DNA from 2 places in the Azoarcus sp. DD4 genome. Region 1 is predicted to be linked to the other one. Evidence: riboswitches for the same ligand, from Rfam matches in the RefSeq annotation. Region 1 holds a riboswitch; the other holds the start of a gene.

Evidence for each region. A riboswitch is a leader RNA that binds a small molecule or an ion and turns the genes downstream of it on or off. The one in region 1 is predicted to bind cobalamin.
Region 2: it holds a riboswitch for cobalamin, as region 1 does, so the genes downstream of both, CJ010_RS15095 (TonB-dependent receptor) here and CJ010_RS21600 (TonB-dependent receptor domain-containing protein) in region 1, are expected to answer to the same signal.

The regions. Positions count from the first base shown of each region.
Region 1 covers NZ_CP022958.1:4,663,843-4,668,217, forward strand. The annotation lists gene CJ010_RS21595 (iron ABC transporter permease) at 1-112, opposite strand, end outside; gene CJ010_RS21600 (TonB-dependent receptor domain-containing protein) at 119-1,957, opposite strand; cobalamin riboswitch at 2,080-2,312, opposite strand; gene cobU (bifunctional adenosylcobinamide kinase/adenosylcobinamide-phosphate guanylyltransferase) at 2,448-2,993, shown strand; gene CJ010_RS21610 (M48 family metallopeptidase) at 2,994-4,037, opposite strand; gene CJ010_RS21615 (DUF898 family protein) at 4,040-4,375, opposite strand, start outside.
Region 2 covers NZ_CP022958.1:3,256,841-3,261,215, forward strand. The annotation lists gene CJ010_RS15080 (ABC transporter permease) at 1-296, shown strand, start outside; gene CJ010_RS15085 (thioredoxin fold domain-containing protein) at 314-1,012, shown strand; gene CJ010_RS15090 (phenylacetate--CoA ligase family protein) at 1,035-2,372, shown strand; cobalamin riboswitch at 2,464-2,663, shown strand; gene CJ010_RS15095 (TonB-dependent receptor) at 2,826-4,375, shown strand, end outside.

The DNA.
Region 1 (4,375 bases):
CCCAGGCGAAGCTCAGTACTGCCGCCGGCAGCAGCGCGGCGGCGAACATGAGCGCGCGCGTGCGGCCCGGCATCACGCTACGACCCTGCGGCAGCGGCAGACTGGCGGCCATCGGCGATCAGCGCGGCGCGTAGCGCAGCGCGACGAAGGCGTTGATGCCCGGCGTGCCGTAGCCTTTGGCCAGCTCGTAATCCTTGTCGAGAACGTTGTTGGCGCGCACGTCGATCCGCCAGTCGCGCGCCAGCGCGTATTGCGCATAGGCATTGAGCAGCGCATAGCCTCCCATCCTTCCCGATGCCACGTTGGGCACCTTGTCGTAGCGGCGCCCCTGGCCGACCACCTCGGCGCCCAGCGTCCAGTCGCCGATGTCGCGCTCGATGCCGAACGAGCCGCTTTCGCGCGCACGCCGGCCGAGGTCGTCGCCGCTGTCCTTGTCCTTGGCGTCGAGGAAGTCGAGGCTGGCGCGCAGGCGGTAACCATACACGCTCGCCGTCATGCCGAGTTCGACGCCTTCGAGTTCGGCGGTGGCGACATTGCTGGCGATACCGGTGCTCCAGTCGATCAGGTTCTTGACCCGGTTGTTGAAATAGGTGGCGCGGAAGCTGAAGTCCTTGCGCTCCCAGCTGATGCCGACCTCGCGGTTGAGCGCTTCTTCCGGCTTGAGGTCCGGGTTGCCGCCGAAACAGCCGTACACCGGGTCGCAGTCGAGCGGATAGTACAGGTCGTTGAAGCTCGGCGCCTTGAAGGCGGTGCCGATGCTGCCGTGCACCCGCCATTCCGGCGCGAACTGGTAGCCGTAGGCGGCCGAACCGGTGGTCTTGCCGCCGTACTGCGAGTTCTGGTCGCGGCGGGCATTGACCTGCACATGGTGCTTGCCGAACTCCCCACCCCAGCCCAGCAACACCGAATTGACGATGCGATTGGTCTTCGCATAGGCCGTGGCGGTAGCGACGTTCTGTTCGAGGAACTCGTAGGCGGCCAGCAGCGAACCGCCGGCCAGCGCGACGTCGTTCTGCCAGGTGAACTGGCTCTGGTAGGTGTTGAAATCCGACACCGAGGTGGCGGTCGAACGGGTGCGCGAGGTGTCGGCGCTATAGCCGACACGGACTGTGCTGGCCCAGTCCTGCGTCAGCTGATTGCGCATGTGCACGCCGGCGCTGTCGGTGCGCTTGTCGAGGTAGGAATCGAAGGCGCGACCGGCGTCGTACCAGTTGCGACCGTCGGAATGGAAGACGTTGAGCCCGACTTCGTCGCGCTCGCGGAAACCGAGCGAAACTGCCCCGCTGAAGTAGTCGTTGCGGAAACCGTCGTCGTCGCCGTCGCGGCCGCGGGTGGACAGCGGCTTGGCATTGATGCCGTCGGTGCGGTCGTGACCGGCGGTCAGGCTGTAGCGCAGGCGATCCACGCCGCCGGACAGCCCCGCGCTCAAGGAGCGGGCGTCCTCGGTGCCGGCGCCGATGCTGAAAGTCGGGTGCAGGCCTTCCTCGCCCTTGCGGGTGAAGATCTGGATGACGCCGCCGATGGCATCGGAGCCGTAGAGCGCGCTCGCCGGACCGCGCAGGATCTCGACACGGTCTATCAGCGCCAGCGGAATCATTTCCAGGGTGGGCGAGCCTGAGGTGGCCGAACCGACGCGCATGCCGTCGATCAGCACCAGCACATGGCCGGAAGTGGTGCCGCGGATGAAGACGCTGCTGTTGGAACCGGCGCCGCCGTTGGTGGTGACCTGGATGCCGGGGCGTGCCGACAGCAGTTGCACCAGACTGGTATTGCCGCCAGCCTTGTCGATTTCGGCACGGTCGATCACGTCGACCTCGGCCAGCGCGTCGGACAGGCTCTGCGGCTGGCGGGTGGCGGTCACCACGGTGGTGCCGAGGGTCGGATCGTCGCCGGCCTGAACCAGCAGGGGATGGGCAAGTGCGCACGCCGCAGCGAGCGCGGAGATTCGGATGGTCATCGGGATACTCCCACAAGCCACGGCTCGCGTCCCCGCACGCCATGGCCCAATCGCATAAGGACATGCCGGGAGAAACCGTGAGGAGCCCAACACTGCACCCTTCGCCGCCACCCCGCGACACATCCGCCAGTTCGCGTTCGGGCCGGTATCCGGGCTCGTGGGTAGCCGGATCCGATGTCGATCCGGCCCAGCGCATCGCCTTCCCGGGTGTATCACCCAGTGGCTGCTTGATGCGCCTCTTACTCACTTACCGTTGCGGGGGCAGCACAGGCATCGCGTCCGCAGACGCTCACCTGTTTCCCGTTTAACCCTGGGGCGAGGACCGCCTTCGGGCACCTGAAACACGCCGCCCCTTCCGGGGCAGTGGGCGCGGATGATACCTTGTCCGGCCCTTTTCGTGCAGCGCAAAAAACACCGCTACGCGGGCCGCTGCCCCCAAGGAAGCCGTCTTGTCTTGGGACGACCCTGCGACAAACATCAAATCAACACAATGACCTGCGAACTCATCCTGGGCGGTGCCCGTTCCGGCAAGAGCCGCCACGCCGAGCAGATAGCGCTGGCAAGCGGGCTTGCGGTCACGGTGATCGCGACCGCCGAGGCCGGCGACGACGAGATGTCCGAACGCATCCGCCGCCACCGGGCCGATCGCCCGGCCGGCTGGCGGACGGTGGAGGAACCGCTGGCGCTGGCCGACGCCCTGCGCCGCGAAGCCGCCGCCGAGCGCTGCCTGATCGTCGACTGCCTGACGCTGTGGCTGACCAATCTGCTGGCCGGCGCCGAGTTGCTGCCGCCGGCGGCGAGTGCGGATGCGCTGCCGCGCTTTCGCAGCGAACGCGACGACCTGCTGGCCGTGTTGCCGCAACTGCCGGGCCGGGTGCTGCTGGTGGCCAACGAAGTCGGCCTCGGCCTGGTGCCGGAAACCCCGCTCGGCCGGCTGTTCCGCGACGAGGCCGGCCGCCTCAACCAGGCGGTGGCGGCCTGCGTGCCGCGGGTGAGCTTCGTCGCCGCCGGCCTGCCGCTGGTGCTGAAGGGCTGATCAGCGGGCGTTGAGCTGGCGCAGCCGCTCGGCGGTGGGCGGGTGGGTGGAGAGGTAGTCCTGCCAGTCGCCGGCAGCACTCCGGCAGCCGCCGTGGCGGGTGCAATCGCGCGCCCCCTCCAGCCGCGACAGCATGGTGCCGAGATGGGAGGCGCCGATGCCATGGCTGGCGAGCAGCGCGGCGCCGTAACGATCGGCCTCGTACTCGAAACTGCGCGAATAGCCGAGCTGGGTGAGCAGCACCGGGATCGCCGCCACCGCGGACGACACCGACGACACGTCGCCGGTCACCGCCATCACCACCAGACCGAGCGCCGACGCCTGCAGCACCTGGCGCAGCGCATGGCGGCGCTCGATGTGACCGATCTCGTGGGCCAGCACCGCCATCAACTCCTCGTCGCGCTCGGCCAGCCGTACCAGCTGATCGGTGAACACGATGGTACCCGAGGGCAGCGCCAGCGCATTCGCGCCCAGACTGCGCGCCGCATCGCGAAACTCCACCTGCAGCGGCAGCGGGCCGGCCGAAGCGAGCAGCGGGGCAAAGCGCGCCCGCAGCCGCCGCTGTTCGTCCGCAGCCAGCGCGCTCGGCGCCAGCAGTTCGCCATCCAGCAGCTCCAGCGCACCGTCGCCGATCTGCTGGTTGAGCGAGGCCGGCAATGAAAACGCCGTGACCTCGGCCAGCGCCGGAATGCCGTAGCGCACCGCGCCCCAGACGAAGGCCACCGTCACGACCAGTCCGAGCAGCACGTAGCGCAGGCTGGATTCCAGCCGGTGGATGAGGCCGTGATGCGGGCGCAGCGGCGCGATCAGGCGATCCACGCCGTCGTTGTCGGCGGTCTCGAAGGTGGCGCCGCCGGGGAAACGCAGGAAGCGCGGCGTGCTGCCGAGGCGCGAGCTGACCGCGAGTTCGGTCAGTGCCAGCGGTCCCGCCAGCACCACGCCGTCGGCCAGCACGCTGACGCGGCCGTCAGCGAGCGCCAGCGTAGCCGGCTGCGGGCGCGAACCTGCGCCGCTGAACCAGATGCCGGCGATCGCCGTTGTCATGCTCAGATGCCGAAATCGACGTCGAACAGATCGCCGACCTCGCCGCCGGTGGCCGACACCTCTTGCTGGCGCGCCGCCACGAAGCCGTCGAGATCGTCCTCGGCCACCAGCGCGATGTGTTCGGCGGCGTAGCGCGCGTTGCGCACCTTGGCCCACGGGTAGAACAAGCCCAGCGTCAGCACCATGCCGAGCAGGTTCACCGCCATCAGCCGGGCGTAGCTGCCCAGCTCGTAGTCCGCCTGGAAGCGGTTGCCGGCGAGCGCGGTATGGCCGTAGCGCAGATTGGCGAACTTGACGTTGAACCAGGCGAAGGCCGCCAGGTAGGTCGCCGCCATCGC
Region 2 (4,375 bases), 1.4 Mb from region 1:
ACGCCCGCGTGCTCGGCTTCGGCCGGCTGGAAACCCTGCGCAAGGTGATCTTCCCGGCCGCGCTGCCGCACGTCTTCTCCGGCATGGCGGTGGGCCTGGGCTTCTCCTTCATCCTGCTGACGGTGGCCGAACTCTTCGGCGCCAACGCCGGGCTGGGCCGCTTCGTGCAGTACTACGCCGACTTCGCCGACTACCCGCGCATGGTCGCCGGCATCCTCTACACCGGCGCGGTGACCTGGGCGGTGATGAGCCTGCTCGACGCCCTGCGCCATCGCGCCTTGTTCTGGCTGCGCTGATCGCCAGGGAGACCGCCATGTCCAAGCCCCATCGCCCACATCGCAGCCCCTTTGCCGACGCGACGGTGCCCGAGCTGCCCAACCCGCTTCCCGATGCCATCCCGGGCGAACCGCTGCCGCCCGCGGACTTCACCGCCGAGCGCGAAGGCCTGCTCGAGCGCAGCCTGTGGATAGGCCTGATCGGCATCCTGCTGCTGCTCGCCGCGCTCTTCGCCGATGGCAGCGTCGGCGCAGCCAGCGCCGCACCGGCCACCACCGCGGCCAAGCACGACGACGGGTTCTTCCCGCCCACCGCCGATCTCGCCAGGGCGCTCGCCCAGGCCCGCAAGGATGGCAAGCACGGCGTGGCGGTGCTTTACGAGATGAACGGCTGCAGCGACTGCGCCCGCCTGCGCGCCACCAGCTTCAAGGACGCCGGCCTGCGCCGCGACTACCAGCGCGACTTCGTTGTCGCCAGCGTGATGGCGGACGAACCCACCGCGCTGCGCGACTTCGACGGCAAGCCCACCAACCAGGCGGAATTCGCCCACGCGCAGCGGGTGTATGCGCTGCCGACGGTGGTGTTCTACGACCTCGACGGCATCCCGGTGGCGCGCCAGGTCGGCAACACGCTGGCGCTGGCGGACTGGCTGCGCCTCGGCCGCTACGTGCGCGAAGCCGGCTACGAGGAAGCCCCTTTCTCCGCCTGGAAGCCCGCCGCGCGCAAGGGCAGTTGAACCACCGCACACAGGAATACCGATGACGCACGCGAACGACCGCAAGTACTGGGACCCGCAACTCGAAACCCAGAGCCGCGCCGACTGGAACGCGCTCAAGCTCGGCCTGCTGAAGACGCATCTGAAGCACGCCTACGACAACTCGCCTTACTACCGCAGCAGCTTCGACGCCGCCGGCGTGAAGCCGGAAGACCTGAAGACACTCGCCGACCTGCAGCGCTTCCCGACCATCGACAAGAAGATCCTGCGCGAACGCCAGGAAGCGAAGCCGCTGCTCGGCGACCTCGCCGCGGTGCCGGAACGCGAGGTGGTGTATGTGTCGGCCTCGTCCGGCTCCACCGGCGTGCCCACGGTGTCGCCCTTCACCCAGCAGGATTTCGACGACTGGATAGCCTACGAGGCGCGCCAGTTCTGGTCTTCCGGCCTGCGTCCGGAAGACCGCTACGCGCACTCGCTCAACTTTTCGCTCTTCATCGGCGGCCCCTGCGTGCTCGGCGCGCAGAAGCTCGGCGCGCTCAGCATCCACGCCGGCACGGTGCCGTCGGAGCGCCTGCTCGCCATCCTGCGCCAGTTCCAGGCCACCGCGATCTGGACCACGCCGTCCTACGCCTGGTACCTGGGCGAGACCGCGCAAAAGGAAGGCATCGACCCGAAGAAGGATCTGGCGGTGAAGCGCATCTTCGTCGCCGGCGAGCCCGGCGGCTCCATTCCCGAGACCCGCGCCCGCATCGAGGCGCTGTGGGGCGCCGAGGTGTACGACTACTACGGCCTGTCGGACATCTTCGGCTCCTGCGCCGGCATGTGCGAGGAGAAGGACGGCCTGCACTGGGCGGAAGACCACATCCTGGTCGAAGTGCTCGATCCCGAGACCGGCGAGCCGGTCGCCCCCGGCGAACGCGGCGAAATGGTGCTGACCACGCTGAAGAAGCGCGCCCGCCCGCTGATCCGCTTCCGCACCGGCGACATCGTCAGCTTCACCGATGAGCCCTGCGCCTGCGGTCGCACCAGCCAGCGCCTGCTCGGCGTGCATGGGCGCCGCGACGACATGCTGATCGTGCGCGGGGTGAACATCTTCCCGAGCGACGTCGAGGCCATCGTGCGCAAGGACCACGACTTCAGCGGCGAATACCGGCTGGTGATCGAGCGCATCGACCACCTCGACCGCCTCACCATCGAGGTCGAGCGCGCCGCCGCCTTCCCCGGCACAGCCGACGCGCTTGCCGACCGCCTCGCCCACCGCGTCAAGGCGATCACCGGCGTCGGCGCCCACATCGCGGTGCTCGACCCCGACACCCTGCCGCGCGCCACCCACAAGGCGAAGCGGGTGGAAGACCGCCGCGGCCAGGTGTGGACTGCCTGAGCGACGAGCCGGCCAAACGCCTGCGTCCTTGATCCGTCGCCGCTTGCCCGCGGCGACGAAAAAGGTTTGACCGTCCGCGGCCGCGCCACCTACACTCGCCGCCGTTGAAGGTTCCCCGCCCGGGGATTAAATGGGAAGCCGGTGCCGAGCCCTGCTCGAATTCCGGCGCTGCCCCCGCAACTGTAATCGGCGAGCGCTTCGCCACCCCATGCCACTGGATGCGTTCCGGGAAGGCGGGCGAAGCGCGACGACCCGAGAGCCAGGAGACCTGCCGCAACGTCCATCCTTGAAACAGACGGGGCGGGGTGTCCCTGGCAGAGGTTGCGCGTGTTTTTCCTGCGATACGTTCGTAGCGGCAGTGTTCGCCCGGCCACCGGCCAGGCCGTTGCCGCGCGCGTTTCGCGCCCCGGACCGCCGCCGACGATGCTCCGCCCCCCACAACGGAGACGAGTCGTGCATTGCTACCCCCTGGCGCCCGGCGCCTGCGCCCATAACGAAACCGCGCTCAACGCCCTCCTGCGTACCGGTGCGCTGCTGCCCGCCACGCTGCGATCGCTCAGTTTCGCACTGCTGTCGGGATGCGCCCTGCCCGCCTTCGGCGCCGGCATCCCGACCCTGCAGGAAGTAACCGTCGCCACCGACGGCAAGGACCTGATAGGCGTCGCGGATTCGGCCAGCGAAGGCACGGTGACCGCCGGGCAGCTCGCCACCCGCCCGCTGCTGCGCCCGGCCGAGGTCATGGAGGCGGTACCCGGCATGGTGGTGACCCAGCATTCCGGCGACGGCAAGGCCAACCAGTACTTCCTGCGCGGCTTCAACCTCGACCACGGCAGCGACTTCTCCACCCATGTGCTCGGCATGCCGATCAACATGGCCTCGCACGCCCACGGCCAGGGTTACATGGACCTCAACTTCCTGATCCCGGAGCTGATTTCCAGCGTGAAGTACCGCAAAGGCGTGTATGGCGCCGAGGACGGCGACTTCGCCACCAGCGGCAGCGCCCGCATCGACTACGTCCGCGAGCTCGATGCGCCCTTCGTCGAGTTCGGCTTCGGCCAGAACAACTACCGCCGTCTGCTCGCCGCCGGCAGCACCGCGCTCAACGACGACCTGCGCCTGCTCGCCGCGGTGGAATTCACCGGCAACGATGGCCCCTGGGATCAGCCGGAAAACCTGGTGAAGAAGAACGCGCTGCTGCGGCTGTCCTCCGGCACCGCGGCCAACGGTTTCGCCATCACCGGCATGTTCTACCGCGCCGACTGGACCGCCTCCGAGCATGTGCCGGAGCGCGCAATCGACAGCGGCGAGATCGACCGCTACGACACCCTCAGCCAGAAGGACGGCGGCAAGACGCACCGCTACAGCCTGGCCGGCGAATGGGCGCGCAGCGATTCCACCGGCACCACCCGCGCCAGCGCCTATGTGGTCGATTACGGCCTCAACCTGTATTCGGCGCCGTCGGGCTACATCAGCGGCCTGCAGGGCGACCAGCACGAACAGGCCGACGACCGCGTGCAGTGGGGCGGCGAACTGCGCCGCAGCTGGTTCCTCGGCCCGCAGTGGAAGGACACCGAACTCGCCGTCGGCGCGCAGCTGCGCCAGGACCGCATCGACAAGGTCGGCCTCTACAACACGGTCAATCGCCAGCGCACCGAGGTGGTCCGCGAGGACCGCATCACCGAGACCGCGGTCGGCGTCTTCGTCGATACCCGGACGCAATGGACGCCGTGGCTGCGCACCGGGCTGGGCGTGCGCTACGACGAGATCCACGCCCGCGCCAGCGCGCTCGCCGGCACCTTCAACATGGACAACGGCGGCCATACCGAAGCGCGCCAGACCAGCCCCAAGCTCGGCGTGGTGCTCGGCCCCTTCGAACTGCTCGGCCAGACCGAGTTCTACGCCAACTGGGGCCACGGCTTCCACAGCAACGACGTGCGCGGCGCCACGGCGCGGACGAATCCGCAGGACGGCAGCGCGGCCGAACGCGTGCCGCTGATCGTCAA